3 regions of the Pseudomonas sp. AP3_22 TE3818 genome follow, and region 1 is predicted to be linked to each of the others. Evidence: predicted binding sites of a transcription regulator. Region 1 holds the regulator's gene; each other region holds the start of a gene.

Region 1 (7,464 bases):
CGGTCATGAACTGACGAATGCGCGGTTCATCCGAGTTCATCAATTCGTCCGGGGTCCCCTGCCCCAACACCTGACCATCGCCCACCACATAAATGTAATCGGCAATGCTCGCGGTCTCGGCCAGGTCGTGGGAAACCACGATGCTGGTGATGCCCAGCGCATCGTTGAGCAAACGAATCAGACGCACCAGAACGCCCATGGCGATGGGATCCTGGCCGACAAAGGGCTCGTCGTACATGAGGATCTGTGGATCGAGCGCAATTGCCCGGGCCAGCGCAACTCGGCGCTTCATGCCGCCGGAAAGCTCGTCGGGCATCAGGTCGATGGCACCGCGCAAACCGACGGCCTGCAATTTGAGCAGGACGATGTCGCGGATCATTTCTTCTGGCAGTTGAGTGTGAACCCGCAGCGGAAACGCGACATTCTCGAAGACATCGAGGTCGGTAAACAGCGCGCCGCTCTGAAACAGCACGCCCATATGCTTGCGCGCATCGAACAGGTCACTGCGCGACAGTTTCGGCAGGTTCTGACCGTTGACCCAGACTTCGCCCTTGGTGGGGCGCAGTTGGGCGCCCATCAGACGCAGAAGCGTGGTCTTGCCACACCCGGAAGGCCCCATGATGCCGGTGACCTTGCCGCGCGGGATACGGATATCGACATTGTTGAAAATGCTGCGCGCACCGCGCTTGAAGGACAGTCCCTTCAGCTCGACCGCGTAGGCGTTATCGGCACTCATCTAAACTCCTTGCGATGCAGCCTCTCACTCGGACGCCTGGCTTTCTGACAAAAGCACATACCTCCCGGGCAGGCCGAACTGGCGGCGAACTATATCACTGCAAAGGCTGCGCGCCCAAGGCCAAAGCCGGGTCATGTTCAACTGCATGACAGGGTGAAAGCCCCATTTAGAAGCTTTCCGGTGACTGAAAATAACAATGCACGACGAACTTGCGTGAGGGATTCGATCATAACCGCTATAATCGCCGCCTTTTCATCAGGCTATACGATTTCTGACATGAGCCAATCCAGCGACCTGATTCAATCAGCACAACGCACCATCCGCCTCGAAGTAGAAGCCGTACAAGGCTTGCTACCCCATATCGACGCAGATTTCGTACGCGCTTGCGAGATGATTCTGGCCAGCAAAGGCCGCGTGGTCGTGGTTGGCATGGGCAAGTCGGGGCACGTCGGCAACAAGATCGCCGCAACCCTGGCCAGCACCGGCACCACGGCATTTTTTGTGCACCCGGCGGAAGCCAGCCATGGTGACATGGGCATGATTACCCGCGACGACATCATTCTGGCGCTCTCGAATTCCGGCTCCACCAATGAAATCGTCACCCTGCTGCCACTGATCAAGCGCCTGGGCATACAGTTGATCAGCATGACCGGCAACCCCGATTCGCCGCTGGCCAAGGCCGCCGAGGTCAACCTGAATGTTCACGTCGAACACGAAGCCTGCCCGTTGAACCTGGCACCCACCTCGTCGACCACCGCCGCCCTGGTCATGGGTGACGCCCTGGCGGTCGCGCTGCTGGAAGCCCGTGGTTTCACCGCCGAAGACTTCGCCTTTTCCCATCCCGGCGGCGCCCTGGGCCGACGCCTGCTGCTGAAAGTGGAAAATGTCATGCACGCCGGCCAGGAACTGCCGCAGGTCCAGCGCGGCACCCTGCTCAAGGACGCCTTGATGGAAATGACCCGCAAGGGCCTGGGCATGACCGTCATCCTCGAGGCCGACGGCAAGTTGGCCGGAATCTTCACCGATGGTGACTTGCGCCGCACACTGGACCGCAGCATCGACATCCACAGCGTTGTCATCGACCAGGTCATGACGGCCCATGGCAAGACCGCCCGCGCCGAAATGCTGGCCGCCGAAGCACTGAAAATCATGGAAGATCATAAAATCAGCGCGCTGGTCGTGGTCGACAGCGAAGACCGCCCGGTCGGCGCCTTGAACATGCACGACTTGCTGCGTGCAGGAGTAATGTAATGAGTGCGGACCTGCTGCAACGCGGCAAACAGATCAAACTGGCGGTGTTCGATGTCGACGGCGTGCTGACCGATGGACGCCTGTACTTCCTCGAAGACGGCAGCGAATTCAAGACGTTCAACACGCTCGACGGCCAGGGCATCAAGATGCTGATGGCCGCTGGCGTGCAGACTGCGATCATCAGTGGCCGCAAGACCCCGGTGGTCGAGCGGCGGGCCAAAAACCTCGGCATCCCGCACCTGTATCAGGGCCGCGAGGACAAACTGGTGGTACTCGACGAGCTGCTGGCCCAACTGAATTTGAGCTATGAGCAGGTGGCCTACCTCGGCGACGACCTGCCGGACCTGCCGGTGATTCGCCGCGTAGGCCTGGGCATGGCGGTGGCCAATGCCGCCAGCTTCGTGCGCGAACATGCTCACGGCATCACCCTCGCCCGTGGCGGCGAAGGTGCCGCTCGCGAGTTCTGCGAATTGATCCTGCGCGCCCAGGACCGCCTCGATGCGGCCAATGCGGCGTACCTGTGAGCCCGACATGCTGAGCAAAAAGTTTCGCAACACCCTGCTGTACAGTTGCATCGCGGCGATATTCGCCGCGGTTGGCTACTGGAACATCAGCCCGGAACGCTTCCTCGACAAGCCGGTAACGCCGGTCGATGAAAGCGCGATCGACTATTACGCCATCAACGCCCACAGCGTGCAGTACCTGCCGGACGGCAAGCTGCAATATGATCTGGTGTCCGACAAGGTCGAGCACCTGAAGGCGACCGAGGTGACACTGTTGACCAACCCCGACCTGAACGTGTTCCGCGGCACCGAGTTCCCGTGGCACGTCCAGAGCCTGCGCGGCGAGGTCAACCCTGATGGCACGCAGGTCGAGCTGATCGATGACGTGCGCATCACGCGCTTCGACGAGAAAAACCGCAAGACCCTGATCACCAGCACCCGCATGACCGTGTTCCCGCAGCAGCAATATGCGCAGACCGAGCAAGACGTTAGAATCGACGGCGCTGGCGGTGTATCGACTGGCAAGGGAATGAAAGCGTATTTGAAAGAAAGCAGGATACACCTGCTATCGAACGTAAGAGGACAGTATGAGGCTCGTTAAAACCCTCCCGATTTTGCTCAGTCTGGGCGCAGCACTGGGAAGCGTGAGCGCCTGGGCTCTGCCGGAAGACCAACAGCAGCCTATCCGCATTCAGGCCGACGATGCCCAACTGGACGACAAACAAGGTATTGCTACCTACAAGGGTGACGTGATCATCACCCAAGGCTCGATGAAGGTGACAGGCAACACCGTTACCATCACCCGCACCCCGACTGGCGACATTGACGTAGTGACCTCGGTGGGCAACCTGGCGTACTTCGAGCAATTGCAGACGGCTGGCGATACCAAGCCTGTTCAGGGCTGGGGCGTGACTATCCAGTATCACGCCACGCAAAATCGCGTCGTGTTGATCGACAAGGCCAAGGTTGTCGACAAGGACAACAACGTCACCCAGGGCGAGAAAATCGTCTACGACACCGAGAAGAAGCTGGCCAGCGCCGGGCGCGCCACCGGCAGCAAGGTCACCGAGGCGCGTCCGCGCATCGACATGGTGATCCAGCCGAAGAAGAAAACCGACGAGAAAAAGGCCCAGTAATGGCAACTCTGAAAGCTCAGCATCTGGCCAAGAGCTACAAGAGCCGCCAGGTCGTGCGTGATGTCAGCCTGTCCATCGACAGCGGTCAGATCGTCGGCCTGCTTGGCCCGAACGGCGCCGGCAAGACCACCTGCTTCTACATGATCGTCGGCCTGGTGCAAGCCGACCAGGGCCGCGTCCTGATCGATGACCTGGACGTCAGCCACCAGCCGATGCACGGCCGTGCAAAAGCCGGTATCGGCTATTTGCCGCAAGAAGCATCGATCTTCCGCAAACTGTCGGTGGCCGACAACATCATGGCCATCCTCGAGACCCGCAAGGAGCTCGACAAGGCCGGTCGTCGCAAGGAGCTGGAAAGCCTGCTGCAGGAATTCCACATCAGCCACATCCGCGACAACCTCGGCATGAGCCTGTCCGGTGGTGAGCGCCGCCGCGTGGAAATCGCCCGCGCCCTGGCCACCAACCCGAAGTTCATCCTCCTCGATGAACCGTTTGCCGGCGTGGACCCGATTTCAGTCGGCGACATCAAACAGATCATTTACCACCTCAAGGCCAAAGGCATTGGCGTGCTGATCACGGACCACAACGTTCGTGAAACCCTGGACATCTGTGAAACCGCCTATATCGTCAATGACGGTCAACTGATCGCCGAAGGTGATGCAGAGACCATCCTGGCCAACAATCTGGTGAAGGAAGTGTACCTGGGCCATGAGTTCCGCCTGTAAACGCTGAGGTGTGCCCAGGCAACTGCCCGGGCACCGGTCTCGCGATTCATCGGCGCCTCCTGCGACCCCGCGTGTTCAGTTCCCAACAAGGGCAGCAGCGCAACACAAATTTATAGTTTTTTATTGTTACAGCGCTCTAGGCAAATCCTTCAGTTTCAGGCATATAATTTGCTTATGTTTGGCGCCCCGGCGCCCTGTAGTGGATGGCGCATGTGCGCCGGCGAATAAGGTGTTAAGCCCCTGCCATGAAACCATCGCTAGTCTTGAGAATGGGCCAGCAGCTGACGATGACACCTCAGCTGCAACAGGCCATCCGCCTGCTCCAATTGTCGACCCTGGACCTGCAACAGGAAATCCAGGAGGCCCTGGAGTCCAATCCGATGCTCGAACGCCAGGAAGAAGGCGACGACTTCGACAATTCCGACCCCTTGGCCGACAACGCCGAACAAAAGCCCAACACCGATATCCAGGAACCCTCCTACCAGGAAAGCGCCCCGACGGTTGATAACCTCGAAGAGGGTGACTGGAACGAGCGCATCCCCAACGAACTCCCCGTCGACACCGCGTGGGAAGACGTTTACCAGACCAGCGCCAGCAGCCTGCCCAGCAATGACGATGACGAGTGGGACTTCACCACCCGCACCTCGGCCGGTGAAAGCCTGCAAAGCCACTTGCTGTGGCAGCTGAACCTGGCTCCGATGTCCGACACCGATCGCCTGATCGCCGTGACCCTGATCGACTGCATCAACAATCAGGGCTATCTGGACGAAACCCTCGAGGAAATCCTCGAAGCCTTCGATCCGGAACTGGACATCGAACTGGACGAAATCGAAGCCGTCCTGCACCGCATCCAGCAATTCGAGCCGGCCGGCATCGGCGCACGCAACCTGGGCGAATGCCTGCTGCTGCAATTGCGTCAGTTGCCCGCCAAGACCCCTTGGCTGGCCGAAGCCAAGCGCCTTGTCACCGATTACATCGACCTGCTCGGCAGCCGCGACTACAGCCAGTTGATGCGCCGCATGAAGCTCAAGGAAGATGAGCTGCGCCAGGTCATAGAACTGGTCCAGAGCCTCAACCCGCGCCCGGGCTCGCAGATCGAGTCCACCGAAGCCGAGTACGTCGTTCCTGACGTTATCGTACGCAAGGACAACGAGCGCTGGCTGGTGGAGCTGAATCAGGAGTCGGTGCCACGGCTGCGGGTCAACGCCCAGTACGCCGGTTTTGTGCGCCGCGCCGATACCAGCGCCGACAACACGTTCATGCGCAATCAGTTGCAGGAGGCCCGCTGGTTCATCAAGAGCCTGCAGAGCCGCAATGAAACCCTGATGAAGGTTGCCACCCAGATCGTGGAGCATCAGCGCGGGTTCCTCGAATATGGCGACGAGGCCATGAAGCCGCTGGTCCTGCATGACATCGCCGAAGCGGTCGGCATGCATGAGTCGACGATTTCACGGGTGACCACCCAGAAGTTCATGCACACCCCCCGGGGCATTTATGAACTGAAATACTTTTTCTCCAGTCACGTAAGCACCTCCGAAGGCGGCGAATGCTCGTCCACGGCGATCCGGGCGATCATCAAAAAACTGGTTGCCGCGGAAAATCAGAAAAAGCCGTTGAGTGACAGCAAGATCGCTGGTTTACTGGAGGCACAAGGCATTCAGGTGGCTCGCCGCACCGTCGCCAAGTACCGCGAATCCCTCGGGATCGCGCCTTCGAGCGAACGCAAGCGGTTGATGTAGAGCCACGCCACAGCGTTCCAGTGGTAGATCATCTGATCTACCGCTTTATGCACTGGCAACGAAGGAGAAGCTGTATGCAAGTCAACATCAGTGGACACCAACTGGAAGTGACCGAACCTCTTCGCACCTACATCGGCGAAAAACTCGAACGATTGGAGCGACATTTCGACAAGATCACTAACGTGCAGGTCACGATGACCGTCGAAAAGCTGAAGCAGAAAATCGAAGCCACGCTGCATATTCCCGGGAATGAAGTGGTCGCCAATGCGGAACATACCGATATGTACGCTGCGATCGATGCACTCACCGACAAGCTGGATAAACAACTCAAAAAGCATAAGGAAAAGACCCAGAGCCTCCTTCAGGGCGCAACCGGTCGTTAACACTCCCAACCCATGATCCGACTTGAAAGTATCCTGACCCCCGGCCGTTCCCTCGTGAACGTGCCGGGCGGCAGTAAAAAGAAAGCCCTCGAACAAATTGCCAATCTGATCGCCCGCGAAGTGCCGGCTCTGGAGATGCAAGATGTCTTCGAGGCGCTGATTGCCCGTGAAAAACTCGGCTCCACCGGTTTTGGCAACGGCATCGCTATTCCACACTGCCGTCTCAAGGGTTGTGTATCGCCCATCAGTGCCTTGATGCACCTGGACGCCCCAATCGATTTCGACGCCATCGACGGCGCGCCGGTTGACCTGCTGTTCGTTCTGCTGGTTCCGGAAGCCGCTACCGATGCGCACCTTGAGCTGCTGCGACAGATCGCCAGCATGCTCGACCGCAAGGACGTTCGCGAAAAACTGCGCCATGCCGCAAGCAACGAAGCCCTGTATCAGGTTGTCCTGGACGAGCAAAACGGTCAGTAATCATGCGCTTGATCATCGTCAGTGGCCGTTCCGGCTCGGGTAAAAGTACCGCCCTCAATGTTCTTGAGGACAACGGCTACTACTGCATCGACAATCTGCCTGCCGGCCTGCTGCCGGAACTGGCCGAACGAGCGTTAATTCATACCGAGCTGATGCAGCCGCTGGTGGCCGTTTCCATTGATGCCCGCAACCTGCCCAGCCACCTGTCACGCTTCCCCGAGCTGCTCGAAGAAGTCCGCAGCCGCCACATCCAGTGCGATGTCCTGTACCTGGATGCCGACGAAGAAACCCTGCTCAAGCGCTTCTCGGAAACCCGCCGGCGTCACCCCCTGAGCAACGCCAACCGCTCGCTGGCCGAAGCCATCAACGTCGAAAGCGTCCTGCTCGGGCCGATCGCCGACCTCGCCGATCTCAAGATCAACACCACCAGCCTGAACCTCTATCAACTGCGCGACACCATCAAGCTGCGCCTGTTGAACCAGCCGGAACCCGGTACTGCGTTCCTGGTGGAATC
Region 2 (7,464 bases), 3.3 Mb from region 1:
CTGCTGACCGAAGCCATCACCAAGCAGCCACACTGCGTGCTGTTGCTCGATGAGATCGAGAAAGCGCATCCGGAGGTCTTCAACCTGCTGTTGCAGGTCATGGACCACGGTACCTTGACCGATAACAACGGGCGCAAGGCGGATTTCCGTAACGTGATCGTCATCATGACGACCAACGCCGGTGCCGAGACAGCTGCTCGTGCTTCGATCGGTTTCACCTTCCAGGACCACTCGTCCGATGCGATGGAAGTGATCAAGAAGAGCTTCACGCCGGAATTCCGCAACCGTCTGGACACCATTATCCAGTTTGGTCGCCTCAGTCATGAGGTCATCAAGAGCGTGGTGGACAAGTTCCTTACCGAGCTTCAGGCGCAGCTGGAAGACAAGCGAGTGTTGCTGGAAGTCACCGATGCGGCCCGCAGCTGGCTGGCCGAAGGTGGCTACGACGCGGCGATGGGTGCTCGCCCAATGGCTCGCCTGATCCAGGACAAGATCAAGCGTCCACTGGCGGAGGAAATTCTCTTTGGCGAACTGGCCGAACATGGCGGTGTGGTACACATCGACATCAAGGATGGCGAGCTGACCTTCGAGTTCGAGACCACGGCCGAGATGGCCTGACGTTAAACCGCAACAAAGCAAAAAGGCGCCGGTTGGCGCCTTTTTGCTGTCTGTAGGAGCGAGCTTGCTCGCGATGGTTGTTAACGATGACGCGGGAAGCCTGGATTGACGCGGTGTTCTCAGGTTTTTCGCGAGCAAGCTCGCTCCTACAGTGGTTTGGCAGCAAATCCCAGACAAACAAAAACGCCCGGCATAAGCCGGGCGTCTTGTATTGACCTGATTAGCGGGCGCGGTAAGTGATGCGCCCTTTGCTCAAGTCATAGGGAGTCAGCTCTACGCGCACTTTGTCGCCGGTAAGAATACGGATGTAGTTCTTGCGCATCTTGCCGGAGATGTGCGCGGTTACGACGTGCCCATTTTCCAACTCCACACGAAACATGGTGTTGGGCAGGGTGTCGACGACAGTGCCTTCCATTTCGAAGCTGTCTTCTTTCGACATGCAGTAAAGCCCTCGGTGTCCAATGAATGGCCCGGTGCAACTGCGCCAGGCAAAAGCGGCGTGCATTGTGCCCGAAAAGTGGGGTTTAAGCCAAGGGGTTTAGGGTCGGCTCTAGTTTAGAACCACCCAACGCTGATTAATCAGCAACTCAATGGGGCGATATTGAGTCTTGTAATTCATTTTTTTGCAGTTTTTGATCCAGTAACCGAGGTAGACCGCTTCCAGCCCCAGTCGCCGGGCCTCGGCGATTTGCCACAGGATTGCATAGCGCCCAAGGCTACGGCGCTCTTCGGCTGGCTCGTAGAAGGTGTAGACCGCCGAAATACCGTTCGGCAGCAAATCGGTGACGGCGACGGCCAGCAGTTGGCCGTTCAGGCGGAACTCATAAAACCGTGAAAACGGCAGGTCCCGCACCAGGAAGGTCGAAAACTGGTCGCGACTGGGCGGGTACATGTCGCCATCGGCGTGACGCTGTTCGATGTAGCGCTGGTAAAGCGCGAAGTACTCTTCGTTGAAGCAGGGCTTGGCCGGACGCACCTGCAAGTCCGTGTTGCGCTTGAAAATGCGTTTCTGTTGCCGGTTGGGCGTGAACGGCCCCACGGGAATGCGCGCCGGAACGCAGGCATTGCAATTCTGGCAATGCGGCCGGTAGAGATGATCGCCACTGCGACGAAACCCCATCTCTGACAGGTCTGCATAGACATTCACATCCATGGGCTGGCTAGGGTCGAGGAACAGGGTTGTGGCCTGCTCATCGGGCAGATAACTGCAAGAGTGCGGCTGAGTGGCATAGAACTTCAAACGCGCCAACTCGGTCATGATCAACCCTCGGGATAATGCTTTTGAATAAGTGTAAGCCACCTGCGCAAAAGTCGCTCAGCAAACCCAGCTCGCGCGATTGGGCTGGTCCAGATGCTGGGCCAGATAGCTGGCAAACTCACGGCGGGGGATGGCCCGGGCTCCGAGACTGTGCAGGTGATCGGTGGGCATCTGGCAATCGATCAGTACAAAACCCGAGTCTTTCAGATGCCGGACCAGGGTGGCAAAGCCGAATTTCGAGGCGTTGTCAGCGCGGCTGAACATGGACTCGCCAAAAAACAACCGGCCCATCGCCAGGCCATACAGGCCGCCGACCAGTTCGTCCCCATCCCACACTTCCACCGAGTGCGCGTGACCACGCCTGTGCAACTCGATATAGGCCTCTTGCATCGCTTCGGTGATCCAGGTGCCGTCGGCGTAATCCCGGGGAGCCGCACAGGCACGAATGACGGCGGCGAAGTCCTGATCGAAGGTCACTTGATAGCGTCGCTGGCGCAGCAGCTTGTTCAGGCTGCGCGAAACGTGCAATTCGTCGGGAAACAGAACCGTGCGCGGGTCCGGAGACCACCAGAGAATCGGCTGGCCTTCGGAAAACCATGGGAAGCAGCCGTGGCGATAAGCCGAGATCAGCCGATCGGCGGACAGGTCGCCACCGGCAGCCAGCAGCCCGTTGGGGTCGCGCATGGCCTTTTCCAGCGGTGGGAAGTGCAAGGTGTTGCGTTGTAACCAAGTCAGCATGGCATCCGGGCTTGCAGAAGGGGAGGTCAGTGGCGGGCGTTGGCCCGCCATAAAGTTTGCCTTCAAACGGCAGGAATGTCGTCGAGGTATTTTTCGGCGTCCAGCGCCGCCATGCAACCGGCCCCCGCAGACGTAACGGCCTAGCGATAAACATGATCGGCCACGTCGCCGGCGGCAAACACACCTGCAATCGCCGTGGCGGTGGCATCGCCTTCGCTGCCGCCCTTGACCAGCAGATACCCGTCGCGCATTTCCAGTTGCCCGATGAACAGGTCGGTGTTGGGTTTGTGGCCGATGGCGATAAACACCCCGGCCAGCGGCAGCTCTGTGGTTTCACCCGTTTGGCTGTCCCGCAGGCGGGCACCGGTCACGCCACTGGCATTGCCGAGCACTTCGTCCAGATTCTGGTTCCAATGCAGGCGGATATTGCCGTGGGCGGCTTTTTCGAAGAGTTTGTCCTGGAGGATTTTCTCCGAGCGCAGTTTGTCGCGTCGATGGATCAGGTGCACCTCCCTGGCGATGTTCGACAGGTATAACGCTTCTTCGACCGCCGTGTTGCCGCCGCCGACCACCGCGACCACCTGGTTGCGATAGAAGAACCCGTCACAGGTCGCGCACGCCGACACCCCTTTGCCGGCAAAGGCTTCCTCCGACGGCAGGCCCAGGTATTGCGCGGAGGCGCCGGTGGCAATGATCAGGGCGTCGCAGGTGTAGGTGCCGCCATCGCCGATCAGTTCGAACGGCCGTTGTTGCAACTTGGCGGTATGGATGTGGTCGTAAACGATCTCGGTGGCAAAGCGCTCGGCGTGTTTTTGCATGCGCTCCATCAGCACGGGTCCGGTCAGGCCTTCGACATCGCCTGGCCAGTTATCGACTTCGACGGTGGTGGTGAGCTGGCCACCTGCCTGTATGCCGGTAATGACAACGGGTTTGAGGTTGGCGCGGGCGGCATAAACGGCTGCGCTGTAACCGGCAGGACCGGAGCCCAGGACAATCAGGCGGGAATGCTTCGCTTCGCTCATAAAAACACCTCATAAGCCTTTGTCACAAAAGACAATGCATGCTCAAATTGAATAGCATGTCATGTGCTGTTGACTATGCTACACCCAAGGGTCTCAAGCATGGCGTCGTGCGTACAAACCCGTACAATGCCCTGCGTGTTACATATATTCAGTGCGCACCGTGTTTATAAAAACCGGGACGCAGTGTTAAAAGTAGTCCCGGTTACCTGTGTTAACTTTTTTACCTGCCTGGATTGGGCAGTTTTTTAGACATTCAACAGATGGACGCGCCATTGGCGCAGGAAAAGAAGCGTTTTGAAGAAATCCACCGCAGCACCTAAACCAGCCGTCGTTCCGCTCTGGCGCCAGCACTTGCACTACCGACTCAAGGAAGGTGCGCTGATCGCCATCGGTGCCCTGTGCCTGTTCCTGATGATGGCCTTGCTGACCTATGGCAAGGATGATCCGGGCTGGAGCCATAACAGCAAGATCGACGACGTGCAGAATTTCGGCGGGCCCGCGGGCTCCTACAGCGCCGATATCCTGTTCATGGTGCTGGGTTACTTTGCCTACATCTTCCCGTTGCTGCTGGCGGTCAAGGCGTACCAGATCTTCCGCCAGCGTCACGAACCGTGGCAGTGGAGCGGCTGGCTGTTCTCCTGGCGCCTGATCGGCCTGGTGTTCCTGGTGCTGTCGGGTGCCGCGCTGGCCCATATCCATTTCCATGCCGCGACCGGTCTGCCGGCCGGTGCGGGCGGTGCACTGGGCGAAAGCCTCGGCGAACTGGCGAGGAACGCCCTGAATATCCAGGGCAGTACGCTGCTGTTCATCGCGTTGTTCCTGTTCGGCCTGACGGTGTTTACCGACCTGTCGTGGTTCAAGGTGATGGACATCACCGGCAAGATCACCCTCGACCTGTTCGAACTGTTCCAGGGCGCGGCCAATCGCTGGTGGGCGGCCCGTACCGAACGCAAACAGCTGGTCGCCCAGTTGCGTGAAGTCGATGACCGTATGGATGAAGTGGTTGCGCCGACCGTCACCGACAAGCGCGAGCAGGCCAAGGTCAAGGAACGGTTGATCGAGCGTGAGCAGGCCCTGAGCAAGCACATGTCCGAGCGTGAGAAGCAGGTGCCACCGGTGATTGCACCCGCGCCGCCAAAACCGGCCGCGCCGAGCAAACGCGTGGAAAAAGAGAAACAGGCGCCCCTGTTCGTCGACAGCGCCGTTGAAGGCACCTTGCCGCCGATCTCGATTCTTGATCCCGCGGAAAAGAAACAGCTCAATTACTCGCCCGAATCCCTGGCGGCGGTCGGCCACCTGCTGGAAATCAAGCTCAAGGAGTTCGGCGTCGAAGTGACCGTGGACTCGATCCACCCGGGTCCGGTGATTACCCGTTACGAAATCCAGCCCGCCGCCGGCGTCAAGGTCAGCCGCATTGCCAACCTGGCCAAAGACCTGGCCCGTTCCCTGGCCGTGACCAGCGTGCGCGTGGTGGAAGTGATTCCGGGCAAGACCACGGTCGGTATCGAGATTCCCAACGAAGACCGGCAGATCGTGCGTTTCTCCGAGGTGTTGTCGACCCCCGAGTACGACAACTTCAAATCCCCGGTCACCCTGGCCCTGGGCCACGACATCGGCGGCAAGCCGGTCATCACCGACCTGGCGAAGATGCCGCACCTGCTGGTGGCCGGTACCACCGGTTCCGGTAAGTCGGTGGGCGTGAACGCGATGATCCTGTCGATCCTGTTCAAGTCCGGCCCGGAAGACGCCAAGCTGATCATGATCGACCCGAAAATGCTGGAACTGTCGATCTACGAGGGCATTCCGCACCTGCTGTGCCCGGTGGTCACCGACATGAAGGACGCCGCCAACGCCCTGCGCTGGAGCGTTGCCGAGATGGAGCGACGCTACAAGCTGATGGCCAAGATGGGCGTGCGGAACCTGTCGGGCTTCAACGCCAAGGTCAAGGAAGCCCAGGACGCCGGCGAGCCGTTGAGCGATCCGCTGTACAAGCGCGAAAGCATCCACGACGAAGCGCCGCTCCTGCAAAAGCTGCCGACCATCGTGGTGGTGGTCGACGAATTCGCCGACATGATGATGATCGTCGGCAAGAAGGTTGAAGAGCTGATCGCCCGTATCGCCCAGAAGGCGCGTGCGGCCGGTATCCACTTGATCCTCGCGACCCAGCGTCCGTCGGTGGACGTGATCACCGGTCTGATCAAGGCCAACATCCCGACCCGCATGGCGTTCCAGGTATCGAGCAAGATCGACTCGCGGACCATCATCGACCAGGGTGGCGCCGAACAACTGCTGGGCCACGGTGACATGCTGTACATGCCGCCTGGCACCAGTCTGCCGATTCGTGTTCACGGTGCCTTCGTGTCCGACGATGAGGTTCACCGCGTGGTGGAGGCCTGGAAGCTGCGGGGCGCGCCGGAATACAACGACGACATCCTCAATGGCGTCGAAGAGGCGGGCAGCGGCTTCGAAGGCAGCAGCGGGGGCGGCGACGGTGACGATCCCGAGGCCGACGCGCTGTACGACGAAGCGGTCCAGTTCGTGCTGGAAAGCCGTCGCGCCTCCATTTCCGCGGTTCAGCGCAAGCTCAAGATCGGCTACAACCGCGCCGCGCGCATGATCGAAGCCATGGAAATGGCCGGGGTCGTGACGTCCATGAACACCAACGGTTCGCGTGAAGTCCTGGCCCCGGGCCCGGTGCGCGACTGACCCGAATATGAAAGGGTGGCGCCCTTTGGCGCCACTCGCACTCCCACGAATGTTATGAGGACTCCCATGCGTCTGATCCGCATGCTGTTGCTGCCGGTACTGGCTTTGACCACGCTCCAGGCTAACGCCGATGACAAGGATGTGGCACGCCTGACCCAACTGCTGGAAAAATCCCAGACCCTGACCGCGCGTTTCTCGCAACTGACCCTTGATGGCACCGGCACCCAGTTGCAGGAAACTGCCGGCGAGATGTCCCTGCAGCGTCCGGGCCTGTTCTACTGGCACACCGATGCACCGGCCGAACAGACCATGGTGTCCGATGGCAAGAAGGTCACCCTGTGGGACCCGGACCTGGAACAGGCCACCATCAAGAACCTCGACCAGCGCCTGACCCAGACCCCGGCCTTGCTGCTGTCCGGTGACGTGTCCAAGATCAGCCAGAGCTTCGACATCAGCGCCAAGGAAGCCGGCGGCGTGATCGACTTCACCCTGAAGCCGAAAACCAAGGACACCCTGTTCGACAGCCTGCGCCTGTCGTTCCGCAATGGTCTGGTCAACGACATGCAGTTGATCGACAGTGTCGGCCAGCGCACCAATATCCTGTTCACCGGGGTGAAGGCCAACGAGCCGATCCCGGCGTCCAAATTCAAGTTCGACATCCCCAAGGGTGCCGATGTAATCCAAGAGTAAAAACACCGAACCTGTGGGAGCGGGCTTGCTCGCGAAAGCGGTGTGTCATTCAATCAAAATGTCGACTGACACGGCCTCTTCGCGAGCAAGCCCGCTCCCACAGGGATTTTTGTCCAATCTCAGGACGGTGTGGCATCAAGGCCCAGTGAGGTTTCACAAGTAGCCATGGATCTGTTTCGCAGCACCCCCATCGCCCAGCCCCTGGCCGCCCGCCTGCGTGCGGCCAACCTGGACGAGTACGTCGGTCAGGAACACGTGCTCGCTCGCGGCAAGCCCTTGCGCGAAGCGCTGGAGCAGGGTGCCCTGCATTCGATGATTTTCTGGGGCCCACCGGGTGTGGGCAAAACCACCCTGGCGCGATTGCTCGCGGAAGTCTCGGACGCACACTTCGAAACGGTCTCGGCGGTGCTGGCCGGGGTCAAAGAGATCCGT
Region 3 (7,464 bases), 5.4 Mb from region 1:
AGTAATGACTAAGAATGGTATGCGCCCGGTTCACCCTGGCGAGATCCTCAAAGAGGAATACCTGGAGCCTCTGAGCCTTACGGCTGCCGCTCTGGCAAGAGCGTTGAATGTGTCGACACCTACGGTGAACGACATCGTGCTCCAGCGTCGGGGTGTCAGTGCTGATATGGCTATAAGGTTATCTATCTGTCTGGACACTACCCCGGAATTTTGGCTGAACCTGCAATCGACTTACGATTTGCGTAAAGCCGAGATTGAGCGAGGGGCTGCGATTCGGGATCAGGTTGAGCGGCTCGCGCACTGTGCCTGATTGTTGTCTTGGATTTTCTGAACCCCACGCCAAAAGCGTGGGGTTTTTATTCAAAGTGCGTGAAGAATCTTCGCGGCTCTTTTCCACCAAGGCGCACTGAAAGCAGGCCTTGAAGCCTCCTGATCAGGCAGCATCTGCGGAACATCCTGCAACCGAATCCACGGCTGGTTATTCCAGTGCAGCAAGCTCAACGAAATTTCCGGCCAGTTGAGCAGGCTCAGTTGTGGGCGTTCGGTTGTGGTGGGGTGTTGGGCGTCTCGCAGGGCGGGGACGACTTCGTGGGTGAGCCATTCACGCAAGGCTCGGTATTCGGGGCAGTAGTGGTAGACGAGCATGGCGTAGACACCGGATTCGCTGATCAGCAGGGTGTTTTCGATGCGGCCGTAGATGAGGGTTTTGGTGGTTTGGTATTGGTCGGGATCGAGTTTTCGGAGTTGGCGGTCGTTGAGGTGGATGCGTAGTAGTCGGCCTAGGTCGCGGGCGCTGAACCAGGGTTGGTTTTGCAGGAGGAGGGCGTGGAGGTGGAGTTTGTGGCGGGTGAAGATATGGGGGGTTAGGTAGTTTTCTTCCATCGTGCAGTTCTCGGGGTCGAGTGAAGAGAAACTGCCTCTGATCGTCGCCAAACGAAAAGGGTGGCAGCCATGCGCGGGTTGGCGAACCGGTGACGCCCGAAAAACCGGCAGACCTTAAGGTCTCCCACGCACAGCTGCCATAACTCAAGATGGGGAGAAACTCCCTATTTCGAATGTGGTCGTAGTGCGTCGGGGTTTTTCCAGGTCGCCAAACCCAGTGCTGAACATTCAGCGGGGATGAGCTTAGAGACCGTATACCTGGCGACGCAATCGGACGGCGGTGTGATGTTTGTAGGACGTTGCCGGGATTTTTGCGGGGCTTGGGATCAAAAGATCGCAGCCTTCGGCAGCTCCTACAGGGGGCTGTGTTTCAAAGCGGGATTGATGGGTTACTCGGTTGGCGGATTGAGCTTCGCTTCCATCTCCGCGACCTTCGTTTCAAGAGCCTCCAGCCGCGCCCGCGTGCGTGCCAGTACAACCATCTGGCTATCGAACTCTTCCCGACTCACCAGATCCAGTTTGCTGAAGCCGCTCTGCAGCAACATTTTGAACTGGCTTTCGATTTCGGCTTTCGGCAGCGGCGTGTCACCGCTGAAGAGGCGGGAGGCGGTGCCGGTCAGGGCGTCGAGGAAGTCTTTTGGCGCGAGCATGGGCAATGTCCTGGAAACAATGACGGGCAGTGTATCACGCAGTGTCTATAGTCATTTGCGCGGGCAAAGGGTGCACGGTTTTCGCGCATCGGGACGGACGGCGTCGCACCGTTGTTGTGCGTAACGTGCCGGGTGTTGTCGCGAAGTGTCCGCCATCCGCCGGTAAAGGCTTGAAAACAGTCAGTTTTGTGGAGATGGCAAGCTTTCTGCTTAGATGCTGGTGACCCATGCACTGATGCAGTCGCTGTGACGAATGCAGTGCGCCAGGCGAATCACGGGGAGTGCTTCGCAAGGAGCGGTTAGCTGGCGTCGGACGGGCAGGTAAGGCCGACGATGCGTTACAAAGCCAGGCACTGCGCTTAGACTTGAGACGGGTTTGTTTTCCTGGGGCAAGTCCACCAATTCGGGAGAGAGTTTTCATGAAGCTAGTCACTGCCATCATCAAGCCGTTCAAGCTGGACGACGTACGCGAGTCGCTGTCCGAGATCGGCGTGCAGGGCATTACCGTCACTGAAGTCAAAGGCTTTGGTCGGCAGAAGGGTCACACCGAGCTGTATCGCGGCGCGGAATACGTGGTCGATTTCCTGCCCAAGGTGAAGATCGACGTCGCCATCGACGACAAGGATCTGGACCGGGTAATCGAGGCCATCACCAAGGCTGCCAACACCGGCAAGATCGGTGACGGCAAGATCTTCGTGGTCAATCTGGAACAGGCGATTCGCATCCGTACCGGCGAAACCGATACCGACGCTATCTAAGCCGCCACAAACCCAACGCCCCAGGAGAAAACAATATGACTCTGCGTAAATTCGCAGGGCTAGGAGCCCTGTTGTCTATCGTAATGCCCAGCCTTGCTTTGGCGGCAGACGAAGTGGCGGCCCCGGTCCTCAACTCCGGCGACACCGCCTGGATGTTGACCTCTACAGCCTTGGTGCTGTTCATGACCATTCCCGGCCTCGCGCTGTTCTACGGCGGCATGGTCCGGTCGAAAAACATTCTTTCCGTGATGATGCAGTGCTTCGCCATTACCGGCCTGATCAGCATCCTGTGGGTCATCTATGGCTACAGCATCGCGTTCGACACCACCGGCATGGAGCAGGGCGTCGTCAACTTCAACTCGTTCTTCGGCGGCATGGGCAAGGCATTCCTTGCCGGTGTCACGCCAGCCAGCCTGACCGGTCCTGCGGCGCTGTTCCCTGAAGCGGTGTTCATCACCTTCCAGATGACCTTCGCCATCATCACGCCGGCGCTGATCGTCGGTGCCTTCGCCGAGCGGATGAAGTTCTCCGCGATGCTGGTCTTCATGGGCATCTGGTTCACCCTGGTTTACGCGCCGATTGCGCACATGGTCTGGTCCGGTAACGGCGGCCTGATGTGGGACTGGGGCGTTCTGGACTTCGCCGGCGGCACCGTGGTGCACATCAACGCCGGTGTGGCCGGTCTGATTGCCTGCCTGGTGCTGGGCAAACGCAAAGGCTTCCCGACCACGCCGATGGCACCGCACAACCTTGGTTATACCCTGATGGGCGCGGCCATGCTGTGGGTCGGCTGGTTCGGTTTCAACGCCGGTTCCGCCGCTGCGGCCAACGGTACCGCCGGCATGGCGATGCTGGTGACGCAAATCGCGACTGCCGCTGCTGCGCTGGGCTGGATGTTTGCCGAGTGGGTCACCCATGGCAAACCTAGCGCACTGGGCATCGCTTCGGGCGTGGTTGCCGGCCTGGTTGCAATTACCCCGGCTGCCGGCACCGTTGGCCCGATGGGCGCGCTGGTCATCGGTCTGGCGGCTGGCGTGGTGTGCTTCTTCTGCGCGACCACCCTGAAACGCAAGCTCGGCTATGACGACTCCCTGGACGCCTTCGGCGTACACGGTATCGGCGGTATCCTCGGCGCAATCCTGACCGGTGTGTTCGCCGCGCCGTCCCTGGGTGGTTTCGGCACCGTGACCGACATCGCCGCACAAGTGTGGATTCAGTGCAAAGGCGTAGGTTTCACGGTGATCTACACCGCGATCGCCACGTACATCATCCTCAAGGTGCTGGATGCGGTCATGGGTCTGCGCATCAATGAAGAAGAAGAGGCGGTCGGCATCGATCTGGCGCTTCACAACGAACGCGGCTACAACTTGTAAGCACGCGCATAAAAAACTTGCCCGGCTTGCCGGGCATTTTTTTGTCTGAAATTTGTCATTGAAGGGTGAGCTGAAAGGTTTTTTCCTACAGGTTTTAGGTTGTTTACGTCGGGTGTTTTTGTGCGGTCGAAGGCTTACAGGATTGAAGGAATATTAGGGCCTTTGTTTTTTCCCAGAGCGCGCTAGAATGCGCCCCGAACGTGCGGAGAACTGTATGTGGCAACAGACTCTGATTACCTTGCGGGCGAGGCCCCGGGGCTTTCACTTGGTAACGGACGAGTTACTCGCCGGCCTGCCTGAACTCAAGGCGTGTCGGGTCGGTCTGTTGCACTTGTGGCTGCAGCATACCTCGGCGTCGTTGACCATCAACGAGAACGCCGATCCGGCGGTACGTCGCGACTTCGAACGGTTTTTCAATCGTCTGATCCCACAAGGAGCAGACGGCTATGAGCATAACGACGAAGGCCAGGACGACCTCCCGGCGCACTTCAAGGCCAGCGTGCTTGGCTGTCAGCTCTGTTTGCCGATTTCGGCAGGCCGGCTGGCGTTGGGAACCTGGCAAGGCGTTTATCTGGGCGAGCACCGCGATCATGGCGGTGCCCGTAAAGTCCTCGCCACCGTGCACGGTGAAGAGGCATAACCGCTGGTCAGCAGCGGCTGTTGATTTTTTTCCGGCAGCCTTCGACAGAGGGCAAAGCTGGGCTATAACTAATCTGCTTTTCGCAAGTCATGAGGTAGAACATGAGCGACGATGATCTGGAAAACGACGACCTCGAAGTAGGCGACGACGACGAAACCGAAGAAGGTCTGGAAGCAGCGGCGGAAGACGTCGCTGAAGACGACGGCGGTGATGCGCCGGTTCCGACCGCCAAAGGCAAGGCCAAGGCAGCGGTATCGGTCGATGAGCTGCCGAGTGTCGAAGCCAAGAACAAGGAACGCGATGCCCTGGCCAAGGCCATGGAAGAGTTCCTTGCGCGTGGTGGCAAGGTGCAGGAAGTGGAGGCCAATGTGGTCGCCGATCCTCCCAAGAAGCCGGATAACAAGTACGGCAGCCGGCCTATCTGAGCCTGCTACCCGCTTGCTGAGAAAGCCCGCCGTCGCTGCGGGCTTTTTCATGCCCGGAACAAAACTGTCGGGTTGAACACAATCTACTGTGGGAGCGGGCTTGCTCGCGAAGGCGTCGCGTCAGCCAACATCAATGTCGACTGGTACACCGCATTCGCGAGCAAGCCCGCTCCCACAGGTTTTGTGTCAGGCCGAAGCCTTGTTCCACCGCGCCAACAACGCTGGTAACTCGGTCAGACTGCCAATCTGCGCATCCGGCAGCCGGTCCGCTTCCCAGACCTTGCCCGCCGGGTTGAACCAGATCGCCCGCATCCCCGCTTGTTGCGCACCGGCAATGTCATCGCCCGGATGATCGCCAATATGCACCGCCGTATCAGCCGTCGCGCCACCACGTTGCAAGGCTTCATGGAACAGACGCGCATCAGGTTTGGCGATGCCGATGTCTTCGGCGCACAACGCAAACTTGAAGTAGTCCGCCAGCCCCAGCCGACGCACATCGGCGTTGCCATTGGTGACCACGCCGAGGGCGTAATGGTTGGCCAGCAACTCCAGGGTCGGTTGCACCTCCGGAAATATTTCCAGCTGATGCCGGGCATGCAGAAACACTTCGAAGCTCTGATCGGCCAGGTCCGACGCTTCAGCATGGGGATATCCGGCTTCTTCCAGGGCCTGGAACAACACGCGCCGGCGCAAGGCGCTGATGCGGTGCTTGAGGTTCGGCTCGATGCTCAGGATGCGTTCGCGTATGGCCCACAAATGTTCCACCGGCACCGCCCCCAGGTTGGGTGCATGTTCGGTCAGCCATGCACGCAATATGGCTTCGGCGCTGACGATGACGGGTGCGGTGTCCCACAGGGTGTCGTCGAGGTCGAAGGTGATCAACTGAATGCTCATGAATCGTCGCCCTTAATGCGTTTGGCCCTTGGGTGGGCGCTGTCGTAGACCGTGGCCAGGTGCTGGAAGTCCAGGTGGGTGTAGATCTGCGTGGTCTTGATGTCCGAGTGCCCGAGCAGTTCCTGCACCGCGCGCAGGTCCTGGGAGGATTCCAGCAGATGGCTGGCGAAGGAGTGCCGCAGCATGTGCGGATGCAGGTTCTGCCCCAGTTCGCGCTCGCCGGCAGCCTTGACCCGCACCTGGATCGCTCGGGGGCCGAGACGTCGACCCTGTTGGCTGACGAACACCGCATCGTCCGCCGGGTTGGCCATGGCCCGCAGTGGCAGCCACTGCTCCAGCGCTTCGCGGGCTTTTTTTCCTACTGGCAACAGGCGGGTCTTGCTGCCTTTGCCGAGCACCTGGACCATGCCGTCGGCGAGGTCGAGTTGATCGAGATTGAGCCCTGTCAGCTCCGACAGCCGCAGCCCGGAAGAGTAGAACAACTCCAGAATCGCCTGGTCCCGACGTGCCAGAAAGTCATCCTCCACACCGCCTTCCAGCAGTTGCAGGGCGCGGTCGGTGTCGAGGGTTTTCGGCAGTCGGCGTTCACCTTTCGGCGGCGTCAGGCCATTGGCCGGATCGTGGTCGCACAGGCCTTCGCGATTGAGGTAGTGATAGAGCCCGCGAACGGCCGACAGCAAGCGCGCCAGGCTGCGGGACGATTGCCCTTGGGCGTGCAGGCGGGCAATCAGGCTGCGCAGGCGCTGGATGTCCAGCGTCGCCCAGCTGCCGATGTTCTGTTTGACGCACCAGCCGAGCACTTTGTCGAGGTCGCGGCGGTAGGCCGACAGCGTGTGCGGCGACATCTGCCGCTCACTGCGCAGGTGTTCGCAGTAAGCGTCCAGTTGTCGTTCCATGTTCAGCGTACCGAGCGCAGGGGATTGTTGACCCGTGGCAGCACGCGACCCATGACTTCAGCGATGTAGCTCAGGAACAAGGTGCCCACCGAGCTTTTGTAGTGCTGCGGATCGCGGCTGGCGATGGCCAGGATGCCGTGGATGCCCTGGTAGCTGATGGCGACGACCGCGGTGGAGCCGATCTGCTTGCGCTGTTCTTCGCCGAACAGGAAGTCCAGTTCATGCTCGCGCAGGCTGCCGCTGACGCTTTTGTCTTCCGAGAGCAAGCCGCCGATGGCCACTTGCGCTTCGGCGTGAGTGGCCCAGCGGCCCACCGGCATGGCGTTGTCGCCGAGCAGGATGAGGCTGACGAAGGGCACCTGGAATTCCTGGCGCAGGCTGTCTTCGACGCACATCACCACGTCTTCCAGGCTGGCGGCGTCCATCAGCGCGAGGATCAGGCGACGGGTCTTTTCGAACAGCCGGTCATTGTCCCGGGCCACGTCCATCAAATGCGACAGGCGATGACGCAGTTCAATGTTGCGGTCGCGCAGAATGGTCATCTGACGCTCCACCAGCGACACGGTATCGCCGCGTCGATGGGGAATACGCAGGGACGGGAGCAGTTCTTCGTGCTCGACGAAGAAGTCCGGATGAGCCTCCAGGTACGCGGCAACAGCCGCCGCCTCCAGGCTTTCGGACGGTGATTCGTCAGCTTGTCGTGCGGGTACCTGAGGCTTGTCTGTCATGGATTTTGCTCACTCAAAGACGCACTTGTCCTTCATATACACGCACTGCCGGGCCGGTCATCATCACCGGCTGGCCAGGGCCTGCCCATTCGATGGACAAGCGCCCGCCAGGCAGGTCGATCAATAGCGGCGAATCCATCCACCCCTGGCTGATCGCGGCCACTGCGGCGGCACAGGCGCCGGTTCCGCAAGCCTGGGTTTCCCCGGCTCCACGCTCC

What was found. Region 1 encodes sigma-54, which starts transcription at its own class of promoters, with help from an activator protein. Its sites were predicted from a motif close to ANTGGCATNNANNTTGCTNT; they were not measured.
Positions count from the first base shown of each region.
Region 2: the regulator sigma-54 is predicted to act here: its motif matches at 3,687-3,706, upstream of AB7M25_RS10915 (DNA translocase FtsK).
Region 3: the regulator sigma-54 is predicted to act here: its motif matches at 1,726-1,745, upstream of glnK (P-II family nitrogen regulator).

Region 1 covers NZ_JBRJHL010000001.1:5,679,280-5,686,743, forward strand. The annotation lists gene AB7M25_RS25925 (ATP-binding cassette domain-containing protein) at 1-736, opposite strand, end outside; gene AB7M25_RS25930 (KpsF/GutQ family sugar-phosphate isomerase) at 1,013-1,987, shown strand; gene AB7M25_RS25935 (KdsC family phosphatase) at 1,987-2,511, shown strand; gene lptC (LPS export ABC transporter periplasmic protein LptC) at 2,519-3,091, shown strand; gene lptA (lipopolysaccharide transport periplasmic protein LptA) at 3,078-3,626, shown strand; gene lptB (LPS export ABC transporter ATP-binding protein) at 3,626-4,351, shown strand; gene AB7M25_RS25955 (RNA polymerase factor sigma-54) at 4,597-6,090, shown strand; gene hpf (ribosome hibernation-promoting factor, HPF/YfiA family) at 6,165-6,473, shown strand; gene ptsN (PTS IIA-like nitrogen regulatory protein PtsN) at 6,486-6,950, shown strand; gene rapZ (RNase adapter RapZ) at 6,953-7,464, shown strand, end outside.
Region 2 covers NZ_JBRJHL010000001.1:2,404,527-2,411,990, forward strand. The annotation lists gene clpA (ATP-dependent Clp protease ATP-binding subunit ClpA) at 1-618, shown strand, start outside; gene infA (translation initiation factor IF-1) at 839-1,057, opposite strand; gene AB7M25_RS10900 (arginyltransferase) at 1,169-1,876, opposite strand; gene aat (leucyl/phenylalanyl-tRNA--protein transferase) at 1,934-2,614, opposite strand; partial or broken gene trxB (thioredoxin-disulfide reductase) at 2,677-3,636, opposite strand; gene AB7M25_RS10915 (DNA translocase FtsK) at 3,931-6,342, shown strand; gene lolA (outer membrane lipoprotein chaperone LolA) at 6,409-7,032, shown strand; gene AB7M25_RS10925 (replication-associated recombination protein A) at 7,198-7,464, shown strand, end outside.
Region 3 covers NZ_JBRJHL010000001.1:285,360-292,823, forward strand. The annotation lists gene AB7M25_RS01375 (HigA family addiction module antitoxin) at 5-310, shown strand; gene AB7M25_RS01380 (BRO-N domain-containing protein) at 361-882, opposite strand; gene AB7M25_RS01385 (accessory factor UbiK family protein) at 1,272-1,532, opposite strand; gene glnK (P-II family nitrogen regulator) at 1,952-2,290, shown strand; gene AB7M25_RS01395 (ammonium transporter) at 2,326-3,663, shown strand; gene AB7M25_RS01400 (secondary thiamine-phosphate synthase enzyme YjbQ) at 3,878-4,303, shown strand; gene sutA (transcriptional regulator SutA) at 4,405-4,728, shown strand; gene AB7M25_RS01410 (HAD family hydrolase) at 4,915-5,622, opposite strand; gene xerC (tyrosine recombinase XerC) at 5,619-6,518, opposite strand; gene AB7M25_RS01420 (DUF484 family protein) at 6,521-7,246, opposite strand; gene dapF (diaminopimelate epimerase) at 7,260-7,464, opposite strand, start outside.